One region of the Pseudomonas sp. NPDC077451 genome, then DNA from elsewhere that is predicted to be linked to it. Evidence: riboswitches for the same ligand, from Rfam matches in the RefSeq annotation. Region 1 holds a riboswitch; each other region holds the start of a gene.

Region 1 (11,155 bases):
CGCGACGACCAGTAGTTCGGCGCAATCGTGAATGCCCTCGACCTTGAGCTTCATGAATGCCTCGCCCCGCTCGCCCAGCGCAGCGGCAGTGAGCAAACGCTCCTCCTCGACTAGCCTGGCAATGGCGCTGCGCAAGTCGGGACGGCTGATGCGAAGAAACCGCCAAGGCTGCATCAAGCCCACGCTAGGCGCCTGATGCGCGGCCTCGAGCAGGCGCGCCAGCAACTCGGGTGCAACCTCGCCTCCGCTGAAATGCCGCATGTCACGACGTTCGCCAATCGCCCGGTAAACGCCGGCGCGCTGCTCCGCGGTAAAGGCAAACTCGCTCATGGACTGAGCATCGCCGCAGCCGCGAACGGGTCGGACGGCATGTAGAAATGGATGTAGGAAGCCGTCAGCCGGTCCTGCCGGTAAACCGCCTCGGCCGTGCGCTTGTAATTCGGACATTCACCCCGCGCCAGCGGCTGCATCGGCGACTCAAGGGAGGAATGGTGAAAGGTGTGGCCGCGCAGGCGCCCTTCCGGCAGCTGTACTTCCTGCAGCGCCATCGCGGTATAACGCTTCTGCATCGTCGCTTCGCCGGGCATCAGGCCAAGCATGCTTTCACGCACCCCATCCTGGCCGGTCAGGCCGTCGAGCAGATAGAGCATGCCCCCGCACTCGGCAAGGGTCGGCTTGCCCGCCTCGTGATGGGCGCGTATCGCCTCGGCCATCGTGCGGTTACGGCTCAATGCCCGCATGTGCAGCTCCGGGTAGCCGCCCGGAAGATACAGACTGTCGACTGCGGGTAGGCGGGCGAATCGCAGTGGCGAGAAGAACAAGAGTTCTGCACCGAGCGCTTGCAGCAGGTCGAGGTTAGCCTGATAGACGAAGGAGAAGGCAGCGTCACGTGCCACACCGATACGCACACCGCTCAACAGTTTCGGCAACGTCTCGGGTGCCGGTGGTGGAAAGCTGATCGCCGTCGGCATTCTGCAATCCGCGCTCGCCGCCAGAGCGTCGGCAGCCGCGTCGAGCCGGGCGTCCAGATCTGCCAGTTCCTGCGCCTGTACAAGCCCCAGGTGGCGGCTGGGCAGGCCTACCGAATCGCCGCGTGGCAGGGCTCCGAACCAACCAATCTGCTTTGGCAAACAGTCGCGCAGGATCTCGCCATGGCGGCTGCTGCCGACCCGATTGGCCAACACACCGGCAAACGGTAGATCCGGCTGATAGCTGGCCAAACCGTGAGCCAGCGCGCCGAAGGTTTGCGCCATGGACGATCCATCGACCACCGCCAATACCGGCACGCCAAACTGCCGCGCCAGATCGGCAGCCGACGGCGTGCCGTCAAACAGTCCCATCACGCCTTCGATGAGGATCAGGTCAGCATCACGCGCCGCTTCCCATAGCAGGCGTCGGCTTTCCGCCTCCCCCACCATCCACAGATCGAGTTGATAGACCGGGTGGCCACTGGCACGAGCCAGCACCATGGGATCGAGGAAATCCGGACCACACTTGAAGACACGCACACGTTTGCCTTGGCGCGTATGCAAGCGAGCCAGGCCAGCGGTCACGGTCGTTTTACCCTGGCCGGAGGCTGGCGCGGCAATGAGCAGCGCCGGGCAGTCATGTGGCGTATTCATTGCCCTCCCCAGCGTTCAGCAACTGCGTATGCCTTGATTGCAAACATCAGAACTCGATTCCCTTCTGCGCCTTCACGCCAGCTTTGAAGGCATGTTTGACCAGGCTCATTTCAGTCACGGTGTCGGCTGCCTCGATCAAACCCGGCGGCGCGCCGCGGCCGGTGACCACCACATGCTGCAATAGCGGTCGCGACTCGATATCAGCGAGGATCGGGTCGAGTTCCAGATAGCCGTACTTAAGCGCGATGTTCAGCTCATCCAGCACGACAAGACCAATGTCCGGATCAGCCAGTAGCTGCGCGGCGACGTTCCACGCCTCCTTTGCCTTGGCGATGTCACGCTGGCGGTCCTGGGTTTCCCAGGTGAAGCCTTCCCCCATCACGTGGTAGCGGACCTCATCAGGAAAGCGACGAAAAAAGCGTTCTTCGCCGGTACTGGCCGCGCCCTTGATGAACTGAACCACGCCCACCTTGATGCCATGGCCGAGTGCGCGGGCGACCATGCCGAACGCCGAGCTGCTCTTGCCCTTGCCGTTACCGGTGTGCACCAGCAGCAGGCCGTACTCGTCCTGCGCTTCGGCGATCTTCTCGTCGACGACTGCCTTCTTGCGTTGCATCCGTGCCTTATGGCGATCATCGCGTGCGCTGAACTCATTCATGCGCGAGCGCCTTCACGCTGTGCGCTCCAAGCACGCAGGCCGGCGAACAGGACCGCTGCGGTCCCCACATACAACGCCAAGTTACCCAGGTAGCGCGGGTAGTAGACGCCAATGCGCTCGGCCAGCTGCGCCAGGCTCGGGTCTGGATAGCGGCCGGAGAAAAACAGAAAACCGCCGCCCGAAAACAGGTAGCACACGAAGGCACTGAGCACCACGACGCCCGCCAGCAATGCCAGGCTACTCAGGTGGTCACGGTGCAACCGCGCATACATCCGTCCGCCGAACCACAGCGAGCCGTAGGCAGGCACCAGCATCCAGTACGCCGGTGACATGCAGTAGCTGCTCACGCCCTGCCATTCGATGGCGGCGAAATCCAGCAGCGACGCCTCGACGAACAAAGCCGGAAACACCCAGCGCGGCGACAACAGCACGCCCGCGAGGAAGAACACCGCCCAAGAGGCGCTTGGCAGGTTGACCGAAGCGAAGTGCTGGCCACGGGTCATGGCCATCAGTGCGACCAACGCAATACCGACAGCCAGTTGGGCTCCAGGGGACAATTTGATCATCGGTGTTCTCCTTGGGGCGAAGCGCCGAAGCGCGATTAAAGTGCCTGGTAGCGAACCGTGAAATGGATCGCGCGGCCGGGCTGTTCGTAGGTCTGGGCGGTTTCGTAATCGCGGTCGAACAGGTTGCTCAGTTTTGCCTGCAGTCGCCAGGCATCATCGAGACGGTATTCGCCACGCAGATCGACCAGGGCATAGCCGGGCAAGCGCTCGGCTTCGGTGTTGCTGGATTTGTCGAAACGCTCGCTTGCGGCGTACAGCGTCGTGCCGACAGCAAAGCGCCCAATGGCACGGTCCAGGTCGACATTCAGCGTCCGTTTGGCGCGACGCGGCAGCAAATGCCCGTGATTGGCCTTGCTGCGATCCTGCGGGTCGAGGAAGGTCACCGAGCTGACGACATCCCAGCCCAGCAGCTCGGTGCCGACAACGCCTTCGATCCCGCGAATACGCGCCACGTCGACGTTCTGGGGCTGCATGGGACTGCTTCCCGTCCAGACAATCAGATCCTCAATCTGGTTTTCGAACGCGTTGAGGCTCCACTCGCCCCATTGCTGTTCACCCTTCAGGCCCAGCTCATAGCTTTGCGACTCTTCCGGCAGCAGGTCAGGATTGCCAGCCGTGAAGCCGGTGTCTGGTGCATAGAGATCATTGAAAGTGGGCGCCTTGAAAGCCGTGCCGTATGACGCGCTCAGCATCAGGTTGTCGCGCAGGTCATAGCTCCAGCCGAGATTGCCGGTGTCATGGTTCCCGAACTGCTCGTTGTCATCGCGACGCAGGCCAGCCAACAAGCCGTGGCGGCCGAAGCGGCCCTGATACTGCAGGTAGGCGCCCTTGTTATCGCGGGCGTCCACTGCATAGTCGTCCGTGACGTCGATGCGGTCTTGCTGGTAATCAAAACCCAGGGTGAGCAACTGGTCGTCGGCCACACTGAAGTCGTTCTGCCAATTGAAAGAATCACGCTTGGTGTCAAAGCGAGAATAGAAACGACCGTCGCGGAAGTTGTCAGTGTTGTCTTCGCTGTGACCGGCCTGCAGCGTCACCAACCACGGTTCGAGCGGCTTGAATCGTGCCCGGCCACCGATGACTTGCTGGCTTCCGTCGCTATAGGCGAAGCGACCTGTCGCACCTGAGGTAGACCGAGAGTCGTAGTCACTGTGGGTGTCGACGTGCAGCCAACTGCCGTCCAGCTCCAATCCATTGTCGAAGCGATATCCACCTCGCAAGGCACCGGACAGCTCGCGATAGCCGTCCGCATCGGGTTCGTAGGAGCGTGGTGCTGACGGCCGATAGGCCCTTGAATTGATACCGTCGGTTGACGCGCTCGCCACGCCGAGATTGAACCATCCGGCACCCTGGCTACCGGATATGCCAGCGGTACCGTCGAAGCTGGAGCGGCTGCCCGCGCCAGCGGAAAAATAGGGCTTGAACCCTTCGCCCTCTCCACGCCGCGTGAAGATCTGCATGACGCCGCCTACCGCTTCCGAACCGTACAGGCTGGAACGAGGGCCGCGGACCAGTTCAATACGCTCGATTTGCTCGACCGGAATGTTCTCCAGCGATGCACCGCCTGATGTGGCCGAACCGATTTTCACCCCATCGACCAAAACCAGCAGATGCTGGCTGCTGGTGCCACGTACATAGACGGCCGAAGTCTTGCCACGGCCGCCGTTGGCGGCCACATTGACGCCCGCGAGGCCGCGCAGCAGCTCGGAAACGCTCTGCGCCTGGCTGCGTACAATCTGTTCGCGAGTAATGACGCTGGTGGAAGCAATACGGCTGAGCGCCTGCTCGGTGCGCGTGGCTGTAACCACCTGGTCGTTGAGGTTCAGCGGTTGGACCGGCTGAGCATGGGAAAGCGAAACATAGCCAAGCAGCAGGCACGCCGCTGAGGTGTTGAGGGTCTTGCAGATCAAGTCCAGGTCTCCGTCGTGCCCGCCGCACGACATCAGTCGATAAGGGCAGACGGAGAATGCGAAAGGAGCGCAGGTGCAAGCAGCCGCACCCCGATCAGCGCCCGCCGCCCTGCCGTGGAATGCGACAGGCCGGTCTCCGGGCTTGCGAGCGGATGCCTTGCATCCCGGAACCGCGGCCTTCCCATGCCTGTGGCACAGTGGCTGTGAGCGGTGTCCTGTCTCGCCTACCGTTGCGGGGGCAGCGCCGGAATCTTCATCGAATGAACCGGCTTCCCTGTTTCACCCATTGGCTTTTAGCCAGGGGGCACCTGAAGCAGCGCGGAGGTTAGTCCAAGGCCCTGCACAGCGCAACCGAAAGCGATCAGGGCCAACGCCGCAACACGTTTCGATACCGCTGCCTGCGATTTACCGGAACGCCGGGCGCCGAATGGCTTCGAATGCAACAATGCCACCCGTCACGCACACCAGACGAGAAGACGCCCACCCATGACCAGCATCGTGCAGATTTCCGACACCCACTTCGGCACCGAAGAGGCCGCCGTCGTGCAAGCCATGGAAGACCACGTGCGCGAGCATGGCGCGGATCTGCTGATCTTTTCCGGCGACATCACGCAGCGCGCCAAGGCCGGACAGTTCGCCGACGCCCAGGCCTTCGTCCAGCGCTTGCATGGTCACGGCATCCCGGAAACACTGGTGATTCCGGGTAACCATGACATCCCGCTGTACAACGTCTTTGCTCGCTTCCTCATGCCTTACCGCAACTACCGTCGCCACTTCGGTGAGGATTTGGAGCCAACCTTCGAGAATGACGAGGTGTTGGTGATGGGTCTCAACACTACCCACCCGCGACGGCACAAGGATGGGCTGGTGACGGACGAGCAAGTGCAGGCCGTGACGCGGCGGCTCAAGCAGAGCGATCCGAACAAAGTGCGTATTGTCGTGGCGCACCAGCCTTTCGGCGCGATGGTGCTGAGCGATCTGAGCAATCTGCAGCACAACGCCGATGCTGCGCTGCACCGCTGGGCCGATGAAGGATTGGACCTGGTTATGGGCGGGCACATTCACCTGCCCTATGTATTGCCGTTGTCCAAGCAGTACACCGCGTTGTCACGGGAGATCTGGATGGTTCAGGCCGGAACCACCCTGTCATCACGAGTCCGTGGTACATCGCCGAACTCGTTCAATCGCATGAAGCTGCACCCTGGCGCCGACAAGAAGGTCTGCGTCGAACGCTGGGACCTGCTCGATGATCAATTCGTGCTCGGCTCGCACTTCAACCTGCACTGGTAAGCGCGGCAGCTCACCCAACGGCTATGAGCGACCGCGCCCAAGCGCGACTCAGCCCAGCGAGCCCGCCACTACCAGGCCGGTCAGATAGACGCCAGCGAAGCCAAGATTGAATGCGATGAACAGATACAGGCTGTACTTGAGATAGCTACCGAAGGTCAGCCCCGGCACCTTACTCATGGCCACAATGCCCGCCGCGGACCCGATGACCAGCAGCGAACCGCCCACGCCGACTGCATAGGTCAGTACCATCCACTCGGCAATCCCCATCTCGAGCCCGGACTTCAGCAGTGCAGCGGTCAGGGGTACGTTGTCGATCGCAGCAGACAAGATGCCCATCAGGTAGTTGGCCACCACTGCAGGCACCTGATCGTAGATTTGCACCAACCCATCGAGCACATTGATTTCCTTGAGCATGCCGACCAACAGCAGGATGCCGAGGAAGAACAGCAGGGTCTCGAATTCGACTTGGCGCACGTATTCCAGAATCGGATCGGTTTCAATGTCATCGCTGAAGAAGCGCGCCACCAGAAACATAATCGACAAGCCGGTCAGGAAGGTCAGCACGGGCGGTATCTGGAAGAAGAAGTTACCAGCGATGGTGCACAAAATGGTGCCAAGGAAAATCAGTGCGATGGCAATATCAACCCGGCGGACATCGGTGCGATGGCTTTCCACCACCACCTGACCGTTCATGCCCAGCGAGAGCATCGCCGCCAGCAGCATCACCGCCAGGAACGCCGGAAGCGCCAACAGCAGCAGTTGCAGAATCTGTACTTTCCCGGCAAGGAAGATCATCAAGGTGGTTACGTCACCAGTGATCAGCGCCACGCCACCCGAGTTCACCGCAAACACGACCAGCGCCGCGTATTTGATCGTCTTTTCGGCGCTGAGCTTGAGCGACATGATCAGCGTGATCGATACCAGCGTGGCGGTAATGTTGTCCGCCAACGAGGAAAACACGAAGCAGAACGTCGCGGTCAGGAACAGCAGCTGCCGTTCGCTGATTTGTTTTGGCAGGACCAGATAGATCAGGTTTTCAATCAACCCTTTCTTGTTCAGATAGGCAACGAAGGTCATCGCGGCGACGAGGAATATCCACAGCCCGGCGATTTCGGCAATGTTCTCGTTGAGGCTTTCCAGAACCAGATCGCGCTCGGCGCCTTCTGGGGAAAAAATGAACAGCAACATCCAAGCAAAGGTTCCAAAGAACAGCGTGACCTTGGCTTTGTTGATGTGGGTGATTTCTTCAAGAACGACACCGAGCAGAGCGGCCACGGCAAGGCCGATCAGCACATACTGAAGTATTTCAGGCATGGGGCACCTAGAGCATAAGGGGAACGGTCTGTGCGCAGGATGCGCACCCGAGAAGTTGGGGCGCCGATCATAGCCAAAGTGCGACAACTCGACACCTGGCAAATGTCAAACCGGAGAGTATTTCGAATTATTCCGACGCACTGACCCAGACACTGTCGAAACTAATGGCGCGGCACGAACCCGGCCGGCTTGGTCGACAGCCAGTCCACAAAGGTGCGCAGGCCTGGATCGGCTAATAATGCGTCGCGGCTGTTATAGCGGAGCGCCAGCTCCTTCTCGCTGAACAGGCGATGAATCTGGTTATGACAGGGCCGGCAGACCCAGAGTGTTGCGGTGATTCGCTCTTCGCGCCCGAAGCGTTTGCGTACGTAGCTTTTGCCATGTAACGCCTTGGGAATCAGGTGATGGCGGGTCAAAGGCGTCTGACGTAGGCACAGCTCGCACGCTTCAGGTGGGTCAGGCAAACGCAGGAGAGGTGCCATCGAAAGATTCCACAGTCGCAGCCCCAAGCAGAAAAGTGGCCGCGCCTGTCATGTTCAGCTCCAGCCAGCGTTACGGATTTTGTGCGAGACGCTCACTGTCGAGCACGCGCTTGGCGCTGAGGTAGTTCTTCTGCCAGTAACCGTTGGAAAGACTGTCCAGACGTACCGTTCCGCCGGTTGAGGGCGCATGGACGAAACGTCCTTCGCCGACATAGATGGCCGCGTGGCTGACATGGCGCCCGCCGCTGGTGGCAAAGAACAGCAGATCACCCGCTTTCAAGTCATTACGCCTGATAGTGGCGCCCCGCATGGCGTTCATCTCGCGAGTCGTACGTGGCAAAGCGACACCGGCCGCGCCTCGGTAGACATAGTTGATCAGACCGCTGCAATCGAAGCCGCCATCCGGGGTGTTGCCGCCGTAGCGATACGGCGTACCGACCAGACCCAAAGCGGAGAACAAAACCTCCTCAGCTGTGCCGGGAAACTGTTGGGGTGGTGGTGAAGGCGCGGCGACGATGGGCTCGACCGGTGCTTGGCTGGAACAAGCAGCAAGCAGCATCGCGGCCAGCAGAACAGCTGTAGAACGAGCCAGAGAAGGCATGGCAGAGCAGTCCAGGCAAATGAGCCATCACTCTGCCGGCATGCGGAAGTGGATGCAAGCCTGATGCGGGCCTATCTCAACACTCAGTGATGAGTGGGGATGGCGCTTGAGTTATGGGCGAGCGCCAGGACACGCTTGGCCTGCATGAAGCTGGAACGCCAGTACTTGTCATCAAGGCTATCGACGCGAACGCCGCCGCTGCGACTGCTGGACGAGTGAATGAACCGGTCGCCGCCAATGTAGATGCCGGCGTGGCTGACCTGGCCGCGCCCGCGGTTATTGAAGAAGACCACATCGCCCGGCTCCAACTCGCTGCGTTTGATCTTCGGCGCGTCCAGATTGATCATTTCGCGGGTCGAGCGTGGCAGCTCGATGCCAGCCTCCTTGCGAAACAGGAAGCTGACGAAGCCGCTGCAATCAAAGCCAGTTTTTCTGGAGCTACCACCATAGCGGTACGGGGTGCCCACCAGCGTGAAACCGCGCTCAAGCAAACTGTCGGCTAGAGCCGGCAACTCGTAGCTCTGGTCGTCGGCGAACTCAGGAAGTTGCTGCTCGGTGGGTTCGGCTGTTACCGCTTCAGGGTCGGCATCCGCCTCCGACGTTTCAATCGGGAAATCGAATTGAAAGCGCTGCGTCAGCAGCGGACTTTCGGTTTGCTCCGGCTGCATGGCACAGGCCGTCAACAACGTGATCAGAGCAAAGGGCAACAGGGGTGCGAGGCGTTGGCGCATAGCACTGACAGGCCGGGAAGTCGAAAGTGGCGAGACTATGCCTGCCATCGTTCCGATGAGCAAATTCTATTGCGGAAAATGTGACCGACTAACTGCGGCAAAACGTCTGCGCGGCCTGCACTTCAACTCACAGTTGATCGTCCGCGGCGGCGGTTTTCACGGCACAACCCGAAGATCGCCCCTAACAGGTTATCGCCTCTGAGTTGGTGGACCACAGCGAACATTACGTGGCCATACCAGTAGTACCAGAGCAGCTGGCCGAAGAATTTATGCTGCAAGGTGTAGCGTGTGAACGCCAAACCGTCGGCTGGTGGGCCGACGTGCCCCGGAGGGATCATCGCGAACAAAACCATACCCGTCGCTGCACAGCCACTGAGCGCCAGCAGGCCCAGCCCATGCACGAAGCTGGAAAGCCCGCGACGCGGGCCGCTTTGCGGCAACTTGCCGTGCACCAGGTCTAAACCCTCGCGCAACACCATCCGGCGGCCTTCGCGCCCCCACGGGAACAAGCGCTGCAGGTCGTACACGGCATAGCTGTAAAGCCAGAACAGCAGCACAATCAGTGCCGCCAGCATGCCGACCAACCGATGCCAGGGAAACAGGTATTGGCTGCCAGGATCGGACATCCACAAGCTGCTGAACTGCTGGAACATCGCGGTCACGGCGACGGCCCAGTGCAACAGGCGCAACCTGATATCCCAACGTTCAGCCATGATCGTCCCGCTGTTCAACGCCCACAGCGCTCGCCTCCAGGCGTCGAGGCCGAGCAGCCGAAGCCGCCACCATCGCAAGTACGTGGCGCATCATTGCGCAGCATCTCGGCCATTTGCATGATCGCCTGCTCGAGGCGAACCCTCAGGGTGGCGTCCATGGTGATATCTGCCAATGCTTGGCGCATGCACAGCATCCACTGGTCGCGCTCGGCCTCACCTATCTGGAAAAAGCGATGTCGCATTCGCAGCCGCGGATGGCCGTGCTTCTCAATGAAGCGGGAAGGTCCGCCCAGCCATCCGGAGAGAAAGTCGAAGAGCCGCTCGCGGATCTGAGTGGTATCCGCGCCGTGCATGTCGCGCACTGTCTCGACGCCGGGTTCGCTGAGCATGACGTCATAGAAGCGGTCGACCAGCTGGCGTAGCGGCGTATCGCCGCCCAGTTGCTGGTAAGGAGTGGGCTCAACGGTTGCGTTCACGTATTGCTCCTCTGAATAAGCCGAACCGGTTGCAAAGAACTGTGCCGCCGCGGCAGATCGGCCAGCCGCGCTACTGCTGCGCCCGCCACAGGATCAGGTAGCCAAGCCCCATCAGCAGCCAGGCGGCGGCTGGATGGAACAGCAGGCGCCAAAGCCAATGCTGCGGCACGAAGCCGACGCCATGAATGAAGCCCGCCGATATGCCCCACATCACCAGCATCAGCCGCGAATGGTCATATCCACCTGCTCCGTCGAGCATCGCCGCAGGGTGAATCAGCAACAGCAGGGCCAGCGGCGCGGCCAGCAGCAGCGAGAGCACGCAGCCGGGCCTGCGGTAGAGGATGCTATTGACCGAGCCGATCACGGCCTGGCTCCGCATCGAGGTCTTGGGTCGCTTCGAACCAGAGCGCGCTGATGATGCCGAAGCTACAAGCCAGCAGTACGCCGAGAATCCAGGTGAAGTACCACATGATGATTTCTCCGTTGGGACGTCAGAGCCAGGCGCGCTGGCGCCAAGCCAGGGGTTCAGTACAAACCGTGCGGGTTGGCTTCGATGGTCTGATCGTTGAGTCGGCCCCACATGCGGATATAGCTCCACAGCGTGTAGCAGAGAATCAGCGGCACGAAGATGCAGACCACGACGAACATGATGCCCAGCGTCTTGTAGCTCGATACGGCGTCCCACAGGGTGAGGCTGGACGCCGGATCGAGGCTTGACGGGAAGACGAAGGGAAACAAGGCAAAGCCCGCAGTGCAGATGCTGCCGACAATCATCAGACTGGTACCGAGGAA
Region 2 (8,427 bases), on a different contig from region 1:
CCATCGCACTGCCGCCGCGCCGGCCGCGCACGACCACATAGGGCACGCCGCGGCTGTCCGCCGCCAGCGCGTCCTTGGATTCCGCCGCGCCGATGAACCCGACCGGCATGCCGATGATCAGCGCAGGCTTTGGGGCGCCGGCATCGAGCATTTCCAGCAGGTAGAAGAGCGCGGTCGGCGCGTTGCCGATCACCACCACGCTGCCTTCCAGATGCTCGCGCCAATGCTCCAGCGCAGCCGCGGATCGGGTATTGCCCAGCGTCTTGGCGAGGTCCGGCACGCCGTCATCATGCAGGGTGCAGACGACCCGGTTGTTCTTCGGCAAGCGCGGCCGGGTGATGCCTTCGGCCACCATGCGCGCATCGCAGAGGATCGGCGCGCCGGCCTGCAGCGCGGCACGGCCGGCCGCCCCGGCGCCTGGAGAGAAGGCGAGATCGCTGACGATGTCGACCATTCCGCAGGCGTGGATCACCCGCACGGCGAGCTTTTCCATGTCAGGCGGAATCGCGCTGAGATCGGCTTCTGCACGAATGGTGGCGAAGGAGCGCCGGTAGATTTCCTGACCGTCGCGGATGTAATCAAGCATGGGTGCGTCCCGTTGCGTGGTGCTGGGCGAGCCAGGCGCCCGCTTGGTCGATGTTCATGGGGGGTGCCAGTGGTTGGCCGAAACCGGCCACATTCGCGGCGCGCTCGTAGAGCTGATAGCGGCCGTCGCCGACTGCAAGCAGCGTGTAAGGCGCGACATGCGCAGCCGCGCAGGAGCGCGAGCAACCGCTGAGGTGTACGTGCGGGTGCGCGCCGTGCTGTTGCAGGCAGGCCGCCAACTCCAGAGCGTCGTGCTTGGTGTCGGCCAGCCCGCGCGCGCAGCCGGCAGAACCGGTGCAGGCAATCAGGTTGGCCAGGGGGGCGGCTCTATAGGTAAGCAACCCGACTTGCCTGAGGGCTGCGAGCACGTTGTCCGCCTCGTGGATCTGCACGTTTGGAATCAGCAGGCTCTGCCATGGCGTGAGTCGCAGGCTGCCGTCCCCGTGCCGCTGGGCCAGCTCGGTCACGGCGTGAAGCTGTCCGGCATCGATCCGCCCCAGCGGCGCGCTGGCCGCAACAATCGCCAGCCCTCGCTGGCGTTGCGCGACGATGCCAAAAGGCGCGTCTGCCGCCGGGGTTTGCCGCTGCCAATTGGCCGGCACGGGCGAAAGAGCAGTGGGCAGGCGTGCCTGTACCCGACGCAATAGCTCCTCGGCCGGGATGCATTCGAGCAGCTGGCGCATGCGGCTCTGCTCCGGGCCAGCGCACTCGAGAAAGGTCAGCAGCATCGCCTCGACCAGCTGCACGGCGTCGGTCGCAGCGACCATGCCGATAGGCTTGCCGGTCGGATAGCCCGCCAGCCCGAACACCAGCTGCTGCGGGGTGCCGGGAAGGGCGCGCAGCCAGAGGTCATGGGCGTGCTCCAGCATGCACAGGCTTTCGCCGCCATCGAGCTGAATGGCGAACTTGGCGGACAAGGCGTGCAGCGCTCGGTTGTCCTGTAGCAGGGCCAGCAAGTCTTCGGCCAGTGGCCGGGTGTCCATGTGCTGCTGGCGATCCAGGCCTGCAGCGGGGCTCAGCATGAGATTGCGTACGTCGTCGGCATCGGCCACCGACGGGCCAAGACTCGCGTCCAGCAGTGCGCGGATTAGGTCTTGCTCCGATTCGGCCCGTACGCCGCGAATCTGCAGGTTGCTGCGGTTGGTCAGCTCGAGCACGCCACTGGCATGGTGCTGAGCTGCTTCGGCGATCACGCGCGCCTGATTCGCGGCAAGAACGCCGCCGGGTAGCTTGATTCGGCAGATGCCACCATCCAGCGCCTGCACGATGCGCAGCAGGCCAGGGCACGCGCTGGGGCGTGGAACGGGCAGTTCAGTCATGGGAGGCATGGTCGCGCACGGTGTCACCTGAAACTAAAGACGCGGCGACCAGACCGGCAGAGTTCGGTGAACTCCGTTGGCATCGGTACACCCCGCCCGATGTTGGCACTCGCGACCAGCGTCGTCGGCAGGTCTCCTGGCTGACAGGTCATCATCATCCGCGGCCTTCCCGGTTTCCCAGTGGCATGCGTGCGGAGGATTCGCTGTTTACAGTTGCGGGGGCAGCTCGGTCACGATCATGAGATCGCTCCGTATTCCCTCTTAGGCCCTTGGCGTAGTCGCGGCGGGCACCGACGAAGGCGCTATTATGCCCGCTTTGCCCGACGACGCGACAGCCAAGCCTGTCGCCTGACGAAGGCTTGGCATAGTGATGGAGAGGCGGGATGACGCCCTGGTTGACGGTGGTGGGTATCGGCGAAGACGGCTGGGCCGGGCTCGGCGAAGCGGCTCGACAGGCGCTCGATGAGGCAACACGCATCATCGGCGGTGATCGGCAGCTGGCGCTGTTGTCCGACAATCTGCAGGGCCGGGGAGAACGCTGGCCGAGCCCGTTCAGTCTTGACCCGGTCCTGTCACGCCGGGGCACCCCGCTGTGCGTATTGGCAAGCGGCGATCCGATGTTCTATGGCATCGGCGCCACCTTGGCGCGACAACTGGATGCCGCTGAGATGCGCGTGTTTTCAGCGCCGTCGTCCGTATCTCTGGCGGCGGCGCGCCTTGGCTGGCCATTACAGGAGACGGAGGTCGTTTCCCTGGTCGCGAGGCCGCTCGCGGCGCTGAACGCCCGGATGTTTCCCGGTGCCCGCCTGTTGATCCTGTGCAATGACGGAACGAGCCCCGCGCAGGTGGCGCAGTTGCTGGCGAGCCGCGGTTTCGGCGCAAGCCGTTTGACCGCGCTTGAGCATCTGGGCGGAGCAAAGGAACGCCGCCTGGACTCACTCGCCACGGAATGGTCCTTCGATGCCATCGCCGATCTGAATCTGCTGGCCGTCGAATGCATGCCCGACGCGGATGCCCAGTGCCTGCCGCTCACACCCGGTCTTGCCGATCACCTCTACCGACACGACGGCCAGCTGACCAAACGGGACGTGCGGGCGCTGACCCTGGCCCGCCTCGCACCCATGCCCGGCGAACTGCTGTGGGATGTCGGCGCCGGCTGCGGCTCTATCGGCATCGAATGGATGCGTGCTCATCCCAGTTGCCGCGCCATCGCGGTAGAGGCCGATGCGGGGCGTCAGGCCCATATCGAACATAACCGCGACGCGCTTGGGGTTACCGCATTGAAATTGGTGGCCGGTCACGCACCGGAGGCATTGGCAGACCTCCCCGAGCCGGATGCGATCTTCATCGGCGGCGGCGTCACGGTTGCGGGTGTGATGGAGCATTGCTGGGCCAGCCTGAAGCCCGGTGGGCGGTTGCTCGCCAATGCGGTGACCCTGCAGAGCGAGGCGCTGCTGATGAGCTGGCGTGAACGCATTGGCGGCGAGTTGACCCGGATATCCGTGGCGCATGCGCAGCCGCTAGGCGGTTTCGACACCTGGCGTGGGGCGTTGCCGATCATGCTGCTGCAGGTCGAGAAGCCGCGATGATTCGCATCCTGCTGCTCGGCGGTACGGGCGATGCTTTGCGCCTTGCGCGGAGCCTCGGTCCACCGCATGTCTACAGTCTCGCCGGCCTGGGCCGCGTGCCCGACGACCTCAAATGCCAGGTCCGCGTCGGCGGCTTTGGCGGTGCGCAAGGGCTGGCAGCCTTCATCGCGGCGGAACGTATCGAATTGCTGGTCGATGTTACGCACCCCTACGCGGCGCAGATCAGCACTAACGCAGCAATCGCGGCGGAACAGGCAGGAATTCCATGCTGGGCCTTGCGACGACCTGTCTGGCAGGCCGGTAGCGGAGATGATTGGCGCGAAGTGGATGACTGGGATGAGCTGATCGCGGCCATGAGCGACTTCCGCCGGCCCTTCTTCACGCTCGGGCGCGAGCCGCTGGCGCACCTACACGAGACCCCAGAACACCAGCACTGGACGGTGCGTTGCCTGGATGCTCAGCCGGCCGCTGATCGCGCCGAGATCATCGGCGACCGCGGCCCCTTCAGCCTTGAAGCCGAGCGTCAGCTGTTCGAGCGGTTGGACTGCGATGTGTTGATCAGCAAAAACAGCGGCGGCGATTCCACCGAACCGAAACTGCAGGTGGCTCGCGAGCGAGGCCTGCCGGTGTTGCTGCTGCGCCGGCCGATGCTCCCGGCGGTAACCCGGGAATTCATGCGCCGGGATGATCTACAAACAGCGCTCATGGCTCTTGGCGTCATCACCGGTGGTGCTACCGCCTGATCGCTCACCTTCGGCCGTCGCTGCTAGACTGCGCGCCGCTAAGGAGAGAGCCAATGACTACCGCTGTTTCACCCTACGCACGGGTCCTGTTCGCCGGCCCCGATCTGTCCGCAGGTTCTTTCGCCGAGGTATTCAGGGCGCGTCTGGCCACGCTGCGCGGCGAGCAAGCACTGCGGGATGTGATCGATACGGGTTCGGGCTACGGCCCGCTTTGGCAGGCGGTCCGTGAAAGCGCTCGACCGCTTCTGGTGATCGACCTTGAGCCGCAGAGCAGCAGTGCCCATCTCGACTGGCTGCGCAGCGAACTCATGCAATTCGAGGGTGCTGATCGCATCTTCGTAGCCAGCGCGATCGGTACTGCGGAGGCGCTGCCCGTCGAAGCGGCCTGCGCCCTGATCGAGCGAACGGAGCTGCACCTGCCGTGCACTGAAGTTGCACCGCTTCCAGCCGTGCACGCCTGGTCGAAGATCCCGCTGCATGAGCATCGTGTGCTGCTGTGCAATGGTCCACGCTGCACCCGTCGCGGTGCGTTGCCGCTCTGGAAAGGGCTGCGGGAAAAGCTCAAGGCTGCGGGCAAGCTCGAGTGCGAGGGCGGCGTGCACATCACCCGCACCCAGTGTCAGTTTCCCTGCGATCAGGGCCCGACGCTGAGCGTCTATCCGGCGGGCAAGTGGTACCGCGTGCGCAACGAGGCGGAGGTGACGCGCCTGGTCGACGAGCTGTTCGTCGGCGGGCGTGAGGTGCCCGAGTTGCTGATGCCGAATCAGTAACCAGGCGAGGCGCCTTGATCACCGGGCAGGGCCTGAGAAACGCTCGGCAAAGGTTGGAATGCGCGGTATTGCCTTGGCGAGCGGCCTGCGCCCTGGAACGCCGCTACTCCTCCGGTAGGTCGAGGTCTTCACCGGCTGCTGACATCTCGGCATAGGCTCGGTCCAGTGAATCGACGACCGCCTGGCTGTCTTCAGTGTGGCGGGACACGATGAAGCGAATGGCGACCTTATGCAGCTCCACATGGGGAAGCGCCTCCATGCCGAGGCGATTCAGGGCCTGGCTCACCGGAACCTCGTAGTCGAGCAGATAGTCCGCACGGCGGTGTTTCAACATCTCCAATGCTGAGGTATGGGTGGCCGTCCGGTGTAGGCGAATCTGCAGCTGCGGGTCGTGCAGCATCTGGTTCACCTGTGGCCAGTAGTTGTAGCCACCAATGATGATGACGCCGCGTTTCCGCAGGCTGCTTGGCATGGTCGGGCGTGGGGTGTCGGGCCGGTGATAGAGGTTGAGGCTGATTTGGGCGAGGGTTTCCCGACCCTCCAGGGTGTCGGCTTGCAACTCAGGTTTGCCCGGCGCGCCGGGCCAGATATCGACAGTGCCGTTCTGCAGGGCTGCGTACAGCCGGGCACTCGGCAGGCCGCGGAATTGCGCCTGAAAACCTGCGTGGGCGAGTACGCGCCGAGTGAGATCGACCAGGGGGCCGCTTGGGCGCCCTTGGGCATCGCTGTAGATGGCTGGGGGAAAATCGTAGTAACCGACGGTCAGGGTTCTCGGCGCCTCGGACGAGGCAACGCAAGGCCCCGCCAGAGCCGCTGCAATCGGTATCCAGAATAATCGCTTCAAGGTAATTCACTGCCCCTTGTGGTTCGCGCGTAGGCAAAGCATGGTCGCCACGCGCCCGGCTGTCCAGAATGGACATTTGAGCACCGACACACCAGCGCCGCGACCATGCCTCAGCAGATAGAAAACAGGCTGGCTATGCTGAGGCTAGAGCGTACCGTGCCTATCGGGGTCGATTACCCGGATGACTCGATGGAGAGGTCTATGTATCGCAAGGTATTCACCAGCAAGGTGTTTGATCGCAAAGTGGTGCTGATTACCGGCGGCTGTGCCGGCATCGGCCGTGCGCTGGCCGAGCGGATGGCCCAGGCCGGTGCCAGGGTCGTGATCTTCGACCTCGATCAGAACGCCATTGACGGGCTGGTACAGCACCTTACAGACCATCACAACGCTGACGCGCTAGGGCTGCGCTGCGATGTGTCGGATGCCGCTGCGGTGCAGCAGGCCATTGCGCTGGTGGTGGAGCGCTTCGGCGGTATCGACGTGCTGATCAACAATGCGGGTATTACCCATCGCAGCCGGGTCGCCGACACCAGCCTGGCGGTGTTCGAACGGATCATGGCGGTCAACTTTTACGGCGCGTTGCATTGCACACAGGCGGCCTTGCCGAGCCTGGTCGCCCGTGAAGGACAGATCATCGTGCTCAGTTCACTCTCGCAATACGCGCCGGTGCCAGACCGCGGCGCCTACAACGCCAGCAAACATGCGCTGCATGGGTTGTTCGAAACCCTACGCAGCGAGCTGACCGATACCGGTGTCAACGTGATGCTGGTGTGTCCGGGGTACACCGCGACGGATCTGCGCAAGAACGTATTGATTGGCGATGGCTCTACCGCGCCACAGCCGGTTTTGACGGTGGGGCGCGTGGCGTCGCCGCAGGACGTGGCGGAATCCATCTATCAAGGCGCGTTGAAGCGGCGACGGTTGCTGGTGCTGTCGAACCTCGACTGGCGGGCTCGGCTGGTGGCGCGCTGCTTCCCACGCACCTTCGAGCACCTGCTGTTGCCGCGGCTGGCCGGTGCTCGGACTTCATCCGGCGCGGGCTAGGCGGTCGGCGCGTCGCTGTAGAGCTCTTGAGCCAGCTTCATGTCCCAATAAGCGGCCTCGATCTTGTGGCCGTCCAGGTCGCGCACGAAGCAGCCGTAGTAGGGCTCGCCATATTCTTCACGCGGGCCGGGTGCGCCTTCATCCGTGGCGCCGGCAGCCAACGCGGCGCGATGAAACGCATCGACCGAGGCCTTGTCCGCTGCGAAGAAACCGATATGGGTGCCGTTCCCGATGCTGGCTGGTTGGCCATCGATCGGCGTTTGCAGCCAGAACTCAGGGTATTCACGCCCCCAGGCGATCGCGCCCGGATGGGCCATGATGCGCTTACACCCGAGCGTGCTGAGGATCTGATCGTAGAAGGCAGCGGCTTCATCGAAGCGATTGCTGCCGAGGGATACGTGGGACAGGATGCTGGGGTTCTGGTCGGTCATCGGTGCGGCCTCCTTGACGGGTGGAGACCAAGCCTAGTTCGTCAAATCGGGGTCTGCCGCCTTGCCGATCAACGTTATTGCTTCTGATCGCCGCCCGGTTCGCTGCAAAGCATGAAGCAGCGGAACAGCACCACCGTCGCCAACAGCTGCACCAGCCCAACCACACTGTCGACCACCACGGCGAGCGCTCCAGGCGCTGTCTCACCCGCCCAGAACTGTGCGGCCACCCAGGCTTCCAGAAGCCACAGCGGCACCAGCACGACGAGGATGCAGCCGAGAATCAGCAGAAAATGTCCACGGGTCTGCAGGAAGCTTTCCCTCAGTGCCGCCAGCGGACTCAAGCCGCGCATCACCAGCAGGTATTCGGCAAAGGCGATCTTGACCATGATCCACAGCCCCGGCAGCACGAACAGCGAGGCGCCGAGCATGATCAGCAAGGTGCCCAGCCCGGCCAGTACCGCCATCGACGGCCATAGCGGCAATGCACGCATCATCACCTCGCGCAGCGGCGGTGCATGACCGCGGCTGCGCGCATCGAGGAACAGGATCAAAGCGGCGATATACAGCGGGTAGAAGACGAGTCCGATCAGCAGCTCCTGTGCCGGCATGGCACCTTTGCCGAACAGATGGTCGATGGCCAGGCGGGCGAGGCTCTCCAGCAGAATCAGCGGCAGGCAGAGGCGTGCAATGGACAGCAAATTGCGCGAGTAGAAGAACCAGGCGTCACGGAGGATGGACAGGACATTCATCGCAGGGCGGCAACTCGTGGGAAAAACCAGGCGCGCACTTTAGCAGGCCGTTGGAAAAAGTAGGCGAGGCAGGCAAGACGAGGTGCAACGACCATCGCGAGTCAAAGCAGCCGAAGACGCAGAGGGTAGTGTTCTAAATCATTTGACCGGGCTGGCGATCCAGACTGTTTTTACGAAGCATTGCCAACGTCGTTTTCAATGGCCTGATGAGCCCAAACGACCGGCCGGCGACAGCCGCGCTATCGCAGTCCATACTGGCTGGCCATTCCTCCGCTCAGGTCATCGCGTGAAGAAGATCGCCTTGTTTGCCGACGTGCAGAACCTTTACTACACGGTGCGCCAGGCTCACGGCT
Region 3 (9,295 bases), on a different contig from region 1:
GGGTGACCGTCAGCCCGCTCAGGCAGGAAGACGCGTCTACCCTCTGCATCCACCCCAAGCAGGTTGCGATCCATGTCGAACACGGGGGCCCGGCGCTGGATGCCGAGGTGCACCGACTGATCGATGAGTCCGGCGTTTCTCTGCACAGCCTCGCCTGCCTCATCGCTCCGCTCGACCTCATGACCGACGCCGATGTGCAGTACACCGCCAACCAGCTGGGCCTGCCGATCCGCTTCAGCGATGACATCAAGCAGCTGCCGCCGCAGCACAGCCGCAGCCAGCGCGCACAACTGTTACTGGCAGATGAGCCCATCGACATAGAGAAGATCGGTCAGCCACGCGGCTCGCTGACGGTGATCGGCCTCGGGCCCGGCGCACCCGAGTTCATGGTGCCTGCGGCGCGGCAGGCACTGGACGAGGCGCAGGACCTGCTCGGTTACGAAACCTATATAAAGATGGCCGGCCCGCTAAGGCCAGGCCAGGTCAGCCACAGCAGCGACAACCGCGAGGAGCTGCAGCGTGCAGCCCACGCCTTCGAGCTCGCTGCCAGCGGCCGGCGGGTGGTGGTGATTTCCTCCGGTGACCCCGGCGTGTTTGCCATGGCGGCCGCGGTACTGGAAGCGCTCCACGCTTCAAGCGACCCACGTTGGCACGCAGTGAATCTGCAAGTGCTACCAGGGGTTTCGGCGGCGCTTGCCACCGCCGCCAAAGCCGGCGCGCCGCTTGGCCACGATTTCTGCATGCTCTCGCTATCGGACAATCTCAAGCCCTGGGCCATGATTGAAAAGCGCCTGGAGCATGCGGCAGCGGCCGATCTGGTCATGGCCTTCTACAACCCCATTTCCAAGGCGCGACCCTGGCAGCTCGGCCGGGCCCTGGAGATCATCCGTCGACAGCGCGCTCCGGAAACCTTGGTGGTGCTGGGCCGCGACATAGGCCGTCCAGCCGAAGCACTGACGGTAACCAGCCTGGGAGAGCTCACGCCCGAGCAGGTGGACATGCGCACCCTGGTCATCATCGGCTCGTCGCAGACCTGCCGGTTCGCCAAACCAGACGGAGGCGACTGGGTTTACACCCCCAGAAGCTATCCGGCCTCCTGAACCGAGCCCGCGTTTTAGACGTGCTCAATACAAGCAAACCCATTACCCTAGCGGCGCTTGATGGTTCTGCCCCAAAGGCAGAGGCAAGAGGGAAGCAGGTACGCCCACAGGCTATTCCTGCGCTGCCCCCGCAACTGTGAACGGCGAGTTCACCTGCAATGAAGTCACTGGCCTGATCGGCTGGGAAGACGCAGGTGCACGACGACCCGCGAGCCAGGAGACCTGCCATCAGCGTGCCGATACCGGCGCCTTTCAACTCGCATCCCTCGGAGGGAGAACGATGCATATCGAACCTGGCGTACTCAACGCCGCAAAAATCGTCTTTGCCAACGCTGCTGCCGTTTCCACATTGGCAGTGTTCCTGCCCAAGCTGATGTGGCGGCCGGATATCTGGATCAAGACCCTGCTCGCCGCGCTGTTCTTCTCCATATTCATGGAGGTCTTTCACATGCCGGTTGGCGCCTCGGAGCTGCACTTCGTGGGTGCGTCGGCGGTGTACGTGATTTTCGGATTCGTGCCGACGCTGTTCGGCTTCGCCATTGGCCTGCTGTTGCAAGGGCTGCTGTTCGAACCGACCGATCTGGTGCACCTGGCAGTCAACTCGCTGTCGCTGATCCTGCCGCTGATCGCCGCCCATGGCCTGCTTGGCCGGCACTTCTTCGCTGAAGGCGGGCGCGTTATTCGCTGGGCCGAAGTCGTCAAGTTCGACGCGGCCTTCTATGGCGGCGTGGTGCTGATGGTCGGTTTCTGGCTGTCGCTGGGTAACGAACCCACGCCGCTGCAGAATTGGGCGTTGTTCGCTGTGTCCTACCTGCCGCTGGTATTGCTCGAGCCGCTGTTTACCTGCCTGGTGGTGCGCACGCTCAAGCGCAACGCGGACAACCCGCTGATCAGCCGCTTCACCACGGTCAAAACCCTCGCAACCGCCTGATCAAGGCTCGCCCGGCGCTGACGTTCAAGCCTCGTCAGCGCTGCGGCGACGCAGCAGATAGCTGTCCATGATCCAGCCATGCCGCTCGCGCAACTCGGCGCGGGTGCTGCGAATCTCCTCCGCAACCTCCCCTACCTTTCCCGCAATCAGCACCTCATCCGCAGTGCCCACGTATGCGCCCCAGTAAATATCCATCTCCTGATCGACGAACAGGCAATAGGTGTCCCGCGCATCGAGCATCACCAGCACGCTATCCAGCCCCTCAGGAAAGCCCTCGGCCAAACGCCGGGCCGGCATGACCTGAAAAGCCTGGCCGATGCTGTTGAAGCAGACCTTATGCCGGGCCGCTAGCGCCTGCAGACTGGTGATGCCGGGAATCACCTCGTAGGTGATCGGCTCCGGGCTGGCTTGCACGATGTCCTCGACGATACGCAGCGTGCTGTCATACAGCGCAGGATCACCCCAGACCAGGAAGCCGCCCACCTCACCCTCGGCCAGCTCATGGTGAACCATCTGCTCGAACACCCGCTGCTTGTCCTGATTGAGATCGACAACGGAGGCCCGGTAGTCGGCGACACCTCGAACGCGCTCGGGGCATTCGGCTTCGACGAAGCGATACCCCGGCTGTTCGATGAAGCGCTCGCAGATGTGCTTGCGCAGGTGGATAAGCGAATCCTTCGAGGCGCCCTTGTCCATCAGGAAAAACACGTCGACGCGGTTCAGCGCCTTGATCGCCTGTACCGTCAGGAAATCGGGATCGCCTGCGCCAATGCCAATGATCAACAGGGTCTTCACGGGGTTAGGCTCCATTGCGCTAAAGGTTTGTCGTTTAGATAGGGTGATTCAGGGTCGCGAGCGTATCGATGTGTCGATACTCCGCGCCCAGTTGTTCGGCCAATTGCCGTGCGCGGCCTAGGCGAATCGGCGAACTCTCGATATCCACCAGCAGGGCCGGACAGCGGCTTGGATCCAGGGCTCCCGCGTCACGCAGCCGGCCATCCGTGAGGATCAGCAGCCGATGCTGCTCGGCGGGCTTCAGACGTTGTCGACGCGTCTGCCAATCGGCCGCCTGCTGCAGTGCGTCCAGCAAGGGCGTACCGCCTCCGGCACCAAGATCAGCCAGCCATTGCTGCTGTGCAGTTGAAACCTTGCGACCCGGCCACACCCAGTCGGCGCGCGTTCCGTTGGCTTGCATCAGAGCCAGACGGACACGTTGACGCCGGGCCTGCTCGAAGACTTCACCGAGCAGCCCCTTGGCCTTGCTCAGCGCGCCGTGTCGACGCGTCGAGCCCGAAGCATCGACGATGACCAGCCACAGCTCGCTTGCCCGGAGGCTGCGGGGGCGCATCACCAAATCTTCACGGCGGTGCGGTCGCCCGTTGAGCAAAAAGGTGGCTGCCCAGTCGATCCGTCCCGCGGCACCACTGCGAGCGGCGCCCTGCCGACCACCGTTAAGGCTGCCCGGTGCTGCTCGTGCATCCGCGCCGCGGGCGCTGGGTGGGCGGATGCTCAGGACTTTTTTGGCCATTGCGGCGGCTCTCGACGAGCGCCAACGGGCTGTGCCTGGGCCGGCAACTGCCCCCAGTCACCCGCGCCCTCGTTTTGCTGCCGAGGCGCGCCGGGCTGGTCGGCCTCGCGTGGGGGCGGTGATTGCGGGGCAGTCGATGGAGGAGTCGCTTGCCGCTGACGATGGCGCAACACGAAACCGGCGACGGCCTCGATATCTTCATCCTCGATTCGAGCCGAGGCGCGCCAGGCCGCATGAGCACGGGCCGCGCGCAGCCAGACCAGATCCGCGCGCAAACCATCGACCTGAGCTGCAAAGCAGCGCTGACTGATCTGCTCCAGTGCGGCATCGTCCAGCGGGATGTCCAGCAAGAGTGTCCGAGCGCTCTGACAGCGCGTTCGCAACGCCTCCTGCTCAACCGACCAGCTCGACAAGAATCCATCGGGGTCGGCATCGAAACCCAGCCGCCGGCGCACGATTTCCGCTCGCTGAGCGGGCTGCGGCTGGGCGTCGAGCGCAACGTTCAAGCCGAAACGGTCGAGCAGCTGCGGACGCAGCTCGCCTTCCTCGCTGTTCATGGTGCCGATAAGGACGAAGCGCGACGCGTGGCGATGGGACACGCCGTCACGTTCGACGTGATTGACGCCGCTGGAGGCTGCGTCGAGCAACAGGTCGACCAGATGGTCCGGCAGCAGATTGACCTCATCGACATAGAGCACACCGCCGTTGGCCTTGGCCAGCAAACCCGGAGAAAACTCGGCGCGGCCCTCACCCAGCGCGGCGTCGAGGTCCAGCGAGCCGACGATGCGCTCCTCACTGGCGCCCAGCGGCAAGGTGACGAACTGGCCGCTCGGCAGCAGGTCCGCCAGCCCGCGCGCCAGGGTCGATTTGGCCATGCCGCGAGGCCCTTCGATCAACACCCCGCCAATCGCCGGATCGATCGCGGCCAGACACAGGGCCAACTTCAGATCATCGGCACCCACCACGGCGGCCAGGGGAAAGTGACTATCGGGCATGGCAGGCATCCGTAGGGGCAAAGAGGAATATGTAGGGTGGGTTAGCGGCGCAGAACTCGGGACAGCGATACGCAAGCGATCGTGACGCGCCGCGTAACCCACCACGCGATGGCACGTGCTGCACCGATGGCGGGTTACGCCACGTCGATATCATGCAGGCATAGAACGACCGAGACTTGCGGCTAACCCATTCCAGTGATTCAAAGGAAATGCCGGGACTCATGATTCCTCACTGTCGATCAGCAGGTTTTCCAACGCTTCCCGATAGTCGCCGGGCTCCTCCCAGAGCCCGCGCTGCTGGGCTTCCAGCAGGCGCTCGAGAATGTCTTTCAGCGCCTCAGGATTATGCTGCTGGATGAACTCGCGGGTGTCGCCGTCCAGTGCATAGGCATCGGCCAATAGCGCGTACTGGTGATCGTCGATCAGTTCGGTGGTGGCGTCGAAGGCGAACAGGTAGTCCACCGTGGCAGCCAGTTCGAACGCGCCCTTGTAGCCGTGGCGCTTCATGCCGGCGATCCACTTGGGGTTCGCCGCACGCGAACGCACCACCCTGCCCAGCTCTTCTTTCAGGCTGCGGATTTTCGGGTTATCCGGCTGGCTGTTGTCTCCGTGGTAACTCGCCACCGATCCGCTGCGCAGCGTTTCGGCGGCGGCCAGCATGCCGCCCTGGAACTGGTAGTAGTCGTTGGAATCGAGAATGTCGTGTTCGCGGTTGTCTTGGTTCAGCAGCACGGCCTGCACCTGCTGCAACCGCTCGGCGAAACGCGCTCGCGCCGGTACGCCTTCGTCGTCCTTGCCATAGGCATAGCCGCCCCAGTTCAGGTACACCTCGGCGAGGTCCTCGCGGCTTTGCCAGCGGCGGTCTTCGATGACGTTCTGCACACCCGCGCCGTAAGCACCCGGCATCGAGCCGAAGATTCGCCAGCCGGCCTGGCGCCGCGCTTCCGGCTCATCGAGGCCGCCGTCTTCAAGTTCGAGCGATTCGCGCCAGACTCGCGCTGACAGCGGGTTCATATCCTCTGGTTCGTCGAGATCGGCCACCGCCTGCACCGCCTCGTCGAACACGCGGATCAGGTTGCTGAAGGCATCGCGGAAAAAGCCGGAAACCCGCAGCGTCACATCCACCCGCGGCCGACCCAGCTCTTCGAGCGGCACGATATCGAAGCGCTCCAGACGGCCACTGCCTGATTGCCAGACCGGTCGCACGCCCAGCAGCGCCATGGCCTGGGCGATATCGTCGCCACCGGTGCGCATGGTCGCGGTGCCCCACATGGACAGGCCAAGTTGGCGCAGATAATCACCGTGATCCTGCATGTGCCGTTCGAGCAGCCGCTCGGTCGCCTGCACGCCGATTCGCCAGGCCGTAGGCGTCGGCAGGTTGCGCACATCGACGGTGTAGAAGTTACGCCCCGTCGGCAGCACATCGATACGTCCCCGGCTCGGCGCGCCGCTGGGGCCAGCAGGGACGAAACGGCCCTGCAACGCGGCTAGCAAGCCGGCCATTTCTTTGCTCCCACAGCTGTCGAGCAATGGCGCGATCCGGCCTCGCAGCTGCTGCACCACGTCACGACTGGCGGGCCCGACACCTGCGGATTCGCTTTCGATCATCTCCAGCGCCAGCAGCTCCAGCCGCTCACGGGTATCGCCTGCGGTGCGCCAGAGGCTAGCGTCGCAGTGTGCCAAGGGGTCCGGACGCGGCCCGTGCCAGGGCGCCGCCATGTCGCAGTCGATGGGATCGAAGCCCAGGGCCAGATCATCGGCCAGAGCGCGCAGCAGACTTGCATTGGCGCCCTGCCCGTCACCACGCGGAATACGCAGCAGCGCAAGCAGGGTGTCGCGCCGCAATTGCCCACCAGGCGACTCGCCGAATACATGCAGGCCATCGCGGATCTGCGACTCTTTCAGGTCGCAGAGGTAGGCATCGAGCTGCGGCAGCCAGCTGTTCGGATCGTCGCTGAGCTGCAGCCCAAGCTCGCGGTCGAGGTTGGCCGCGCGTACCAGGGCCAGGATCTCGCTGCGCAGTTCCGTCGCACGGCGCAGGTCGAGCTGGCTAGCTTCGTAGTACTCATCGGCCAATCGTTCGATGTCGCGCAGCGGGCCGTAACTTTCGGCGCGGGTCAGCGGCGGCATCAGGTGGTCGATGATCACCGCCTGGGTACGCCGCTTGGCCTGGGCGCCTTCGCCTGGGTCATTGACGATGAAGGGATAGATATTCGGCAGCGGGCCGAGCACCACGTCCGGCCAGCAGCAGTCGGAGAGGCCTACGCTCTTGCCCGGTAGCCACTCGAGGTTGCCGTGCTTGCCGACGTGGATCACCGCGTCGGCGGCGTAGCGCGTACGCAGCCAGCCATAGAACGCGAGGTAGCCGTGCGGTGGCACCAGATCGGGGTCGTGGTACATGGCGGCCGCGTCGAGCTGATAACCGCGCGCCGGTTGTATGCCGACAAAGGTCGAACCGAAACGCAGCCCGGCGATCATCAGCCGGCCGGCACGAAACATCGGGTCCTGCTCTGGCGTGCCCCAGCGTTCGATCACCGCCTGCTGGTTGGCAGCCGGTAGCTGATCGAAGAACGCTCGGTACTCCTCCAGGGCCAGGCTCTGGGCACAAGGCCGCAGGTCGAGGTTATCGAGGTCGTTGGTGACGCCACCGAGCAGCTCATGGATCAGCGCGGTGCCGCTGTCAGGCAGATCGGCAACCGGATACCCCTGCGCCTGCAGCGCACGGAGAATGTTCAGCGCAGCGGCCGGGGTATCCAGCCCTACACCGTTGCCGATGCGGCCATCTCGTGTGGGGTAGTTGGCCAGGATAAGGGCGACGCGCTTGTCACTGTTCGACAGTCGCGCCAGCCGGGTCCAGCGCCAGGCCAGCTCTGCCACGTGGTCCATGCCCGGCAGATGCGGCTGGTAGCAGATCACGTCGCTCTGGCTGCGCTCGCTGCGCCACGCCAGGCCCTTGAAGCTGATGGGTCGGGTGATCAGCCGGCCGTCCAGCTCCGGCAACACGACATGCATCGCCAGGTCACGCGAGCCCAGACCCTGGGCATTGGCCTGCCACTGTTCATGATTGTCCAGCGCGCAGATGGCCTGCAGCACCGGCACGTCCAGCCGAAACGGCCGCAGGTTTGGCGCATCCGGGCTGGACTGGGCGAAGCCCGTGGTATTGATGATCACCGCGGCGCCGCTCTGCTCCAGCCAGGTTTCGACCTGCGTCAGACAAGCCGCCTCCTTCAGGCTCGCAACTGCGATGGGCAAGGGGTTAAGCCCTTGGGCCGTCAGCCTCTCGCAGAAGGTATCGATAAAGCCGGTGTTCGCCGCCTGCACCTGGGTGCGATAGAAGATCAGGCCAACCACCGGTGCATCCGCGCGCCAGTCGCGCTGCCAGTCAGCCAGCGTCGCGGATGGATGATGCGGGTGATAGATCGCCACCCGAGCCAGCGCCTCAGGCTCATGCCAGGGGTAGTCACGGCCCAACCAGCGGCTGGCGATGCAGTGATAGAACTGCCGCGCGTTGTCGACACCGCCCTGGCGCAGGAACTGCCACAGCCGGTGGCTATCCTCGGTCGGCACATTGCCGAGCTCGCTCAGTTCGGGATCGGCACAGTCATCGCCCGGGACCATGATGACGGTAGCGCCGCGCTGGCCCAGCTCCACCAGCCGCTCGATCCCGTAGCGCCAGTAACTGACGCCACCGTGCACGGAAATCAGGATGACCTTGGCGTGCTGCAACACCTGCTCGACATAAAAGTCGATCGACGCGTTGTTGCCCAACTGCGCCGGGCTCGCCAGCCGCAGGCTGGGATAGTTCTCGGGCAGCTGGCCAGCGACCTCGGCAAGCAGTGACAGGTGCGAATCCCCCGTGCACAGCACGACGATTTCCCCAGGCGTCTGGCCCAGGTCGGCGATGCTGTCGGCCGGCAATTGCTGGCCGGGCTGGGTGCGCAGCAGATGCACGACCGGTCAGCCCGCCAATGCAGCGTTCAGTTCGGCATCTATCGCCGATGGGTCGAGTGACTGGCCGATGATGATCAGCCGACTGACACGGGCCTCACCGGCCTGCCAGGGACGATCGAAGTGCTTGTCGAACCGTTGCCCGACGCCCTGCAACAGCAGGCGCATGGGCTTGCCCGGAACCGCGGCAAAGCCCTTGATGCGCAGGATTCCGTGCTTGATCACGGCGCTCTTCAATACTTGCATCAGCTTGTCTTCAGGCACCTCCGGCAGCTCGACCGCGAACGAGTCGAAGGCTTCATGATCGTGTTCTTCATGGCCTTCGAGATCGTGATGAGTCTTGCGCCCATCGATGTGCAGTTCGGTTTCGCAATCGAGACCCAGCAGCACGTTCAACGGCAGCTCGCCGCCGTGCGCCTCGATGACCTTGACTCCTTCGGGAAGCTCCTCGGCCACTTCGCCACGAACGGCCGCCAGCGCGTCAGGGCTCAACAGGTCGGCCTTGTTGAGAATGACCAGATCGGCGCTGGCCAGCTGATCGGCGAACAATTCATGCAGGGGCGATTCGTGATCGAGATTGGGATCGAGCTTGCGTTGCGCATCGACCTGATCCGGGAAGGCGGCAAAGGTGCCGGCAGCCACTGCCGGGCTGTCGACCACGGTAATCACCGCATCGACCGTGCAGGCGTTACGGATCTCCGGCCAGTTGAAGGCCTGGACCAGCGGCTTGGGCAGTGCCAGGCCAGAGGTTTCGATGAGGATATGGTCGAGATCGCCACGACGCGCCACCAGC

The links. A riboswitch is a leader RNA that binds a small molecule or an ion and turns the genes downstream of it on or off. The one in region 1 is predicted to bind cobalamin.
Region 2: it holds a riboswitch for cobalamin, as region 1 does, so the genes downstream of both, cobG (precorrin-3B synthase) here and btuB (TonB-dependent vitamin B12 receptor) in region 1, are expected to answer to the same signal.
Region 3: it holds a riboswitch for cobalamin, as region 1 does, so the genes downstream of both, ACIGHL_RS12625 (energy-coupling factor ABC transporter permease) here and btuB (TonB-dependent vitamin B12 receptor) in region 1, are expected to answer to the same signal.

What each region holds. Positions count from the first base shown of each region.
Region 1 covers NZ_JBITVX010000001.1:445,871-457,025, reverse strand. Annotated here, with positions in the region: gene bluB (5,6-dimethylbenzimidazole synthase) at 1-330, opposite strand, end outside; gene ACIGHL_RS02135 (cobyrinic acid a,c-diamide synthase CobB) at 327-1,622, opposite strand; gene cobO (cob(I)yrinic acid a,c-diamide adenosyltransferase) at 1,669-2,280, opposite strand; gene ACIGHL_RS02125 (hypothetical protein) at 2,277-2,846, opposite strand; gene btuB (TonB-dependent vitamin B12 receptor) at 2,882-4,789, opposite strand; cobalamin riboswitch at 4,867-5,083, opposite strand; gene ACIGHL_RS02115 (metallophosphoesterase family protein) at 5,243-6,046, shown strand; gene nhaD (sodium:proton antiporter NhaD) at 6,095-7,360, opposite strand; gene ACIGHL_RS02105 (hypothetical protein) at 7,522-7,842, opposite strand; gene ACIGHL_RS02100 (C40 family peptidase) at 7,913-8,443, opposite strand; gene ACIGHL_RS02095 (C40 family peptidase) at 8,527-9,174, opposite strand; gene ACIGHL_RS02090 (cytochrome b/b6 domain-containing protein) at 9,297-9,887, opposite strand; gene ACIGHL_RS02085 (group II truncated hemoglobin) at 9,902-10,363, opposite strand; gene ACIGHL_RS02080 (cyd operon YbgE family protein) at 10,434-10,727, opposite strand; gene cydX (cytochrome bd-I oxidase subunit CydX) at 10,708-10,833, opposite strand; gene cydB (cytochrome d ubiquinol oxidase subunit II) at 10,889-11,155, opposite strand, start outside.
Region 2 covers NZ_JBITVX010000006.1:282,521-290,947, forward strand. Annotated here, with positions in the region: gene ACIGHL_RS12640 (precorrin-8X methylmutase) at 1-586, opposite strand, end outside; gene cobG (precorrin-3B synthase) at 579-1,913, opposite strand; cobalamin riboswitch at 2,014-2,214, opposite strand; gene cbiE (precorrin-6y C5,15-methyltransferase (decarboxylating) subunit CbiE) at 2,288-3,493, shown strand; gene ACIGHL_RS12655 (cobalt-precorrin-6A reductase) at 3,490-4,236, shown strand; gene ACIGHL_RS12660 ((2Fe-2S) ferredoxin domain-containing protein) at 4,290-5,006, shown strand; gene ACIGHL_RS12665 (substrate-binding periplasmic protein) at 5,110-5,850, opposite strand; gene ACIGHL_RS12670 (SDR family oxidoreductase) at 6,052-6,894, shown strand; gene ACIGHL_RS12675 (VOC family protein) at 6,891-7,325, opposite strand; gene ACIGHL_RS12680 (YciC family protein) at 7,400-8,074, opposite strand; gene ACIGHL_RS12685 (NYN domain-containing protein) at 8,361-8,427, shown strand, end outside.
Region 3 covers NZ_JBITVX010000006.1:271,826-281,120, reverse strand. Annotated here, with positions in the region: gene cobJ (precorrin-3B C(17)-methyltransferase) at 1-1,100, shown strand, start outside; cobalamin riboswitch at 1,146-1,344, shown strand; gene ACIGHL_RS12625 (energy-coupling factor ABC transporter permease) at 1,381-2,031, shown strand; gene cobF (precorrin-6A synthase (deacetylating)) at 2,056-2,826, opposite strand; gene ACIGHL_RS12615 (vWA domain-containing protein) at 2,861-3,559, opposite strand; gene ACIGHL_RS12610 (magnesium chelatase ATPase subunit I) at 3,541-4,554, opposite strand; gene cobN (cobaltochelatase subunit CobN) at 4,774-8,505, opposite strand; gene cobW (cobalamin biosynthesis protein CobW) at 8,512-9,295, opposite strand, start outside.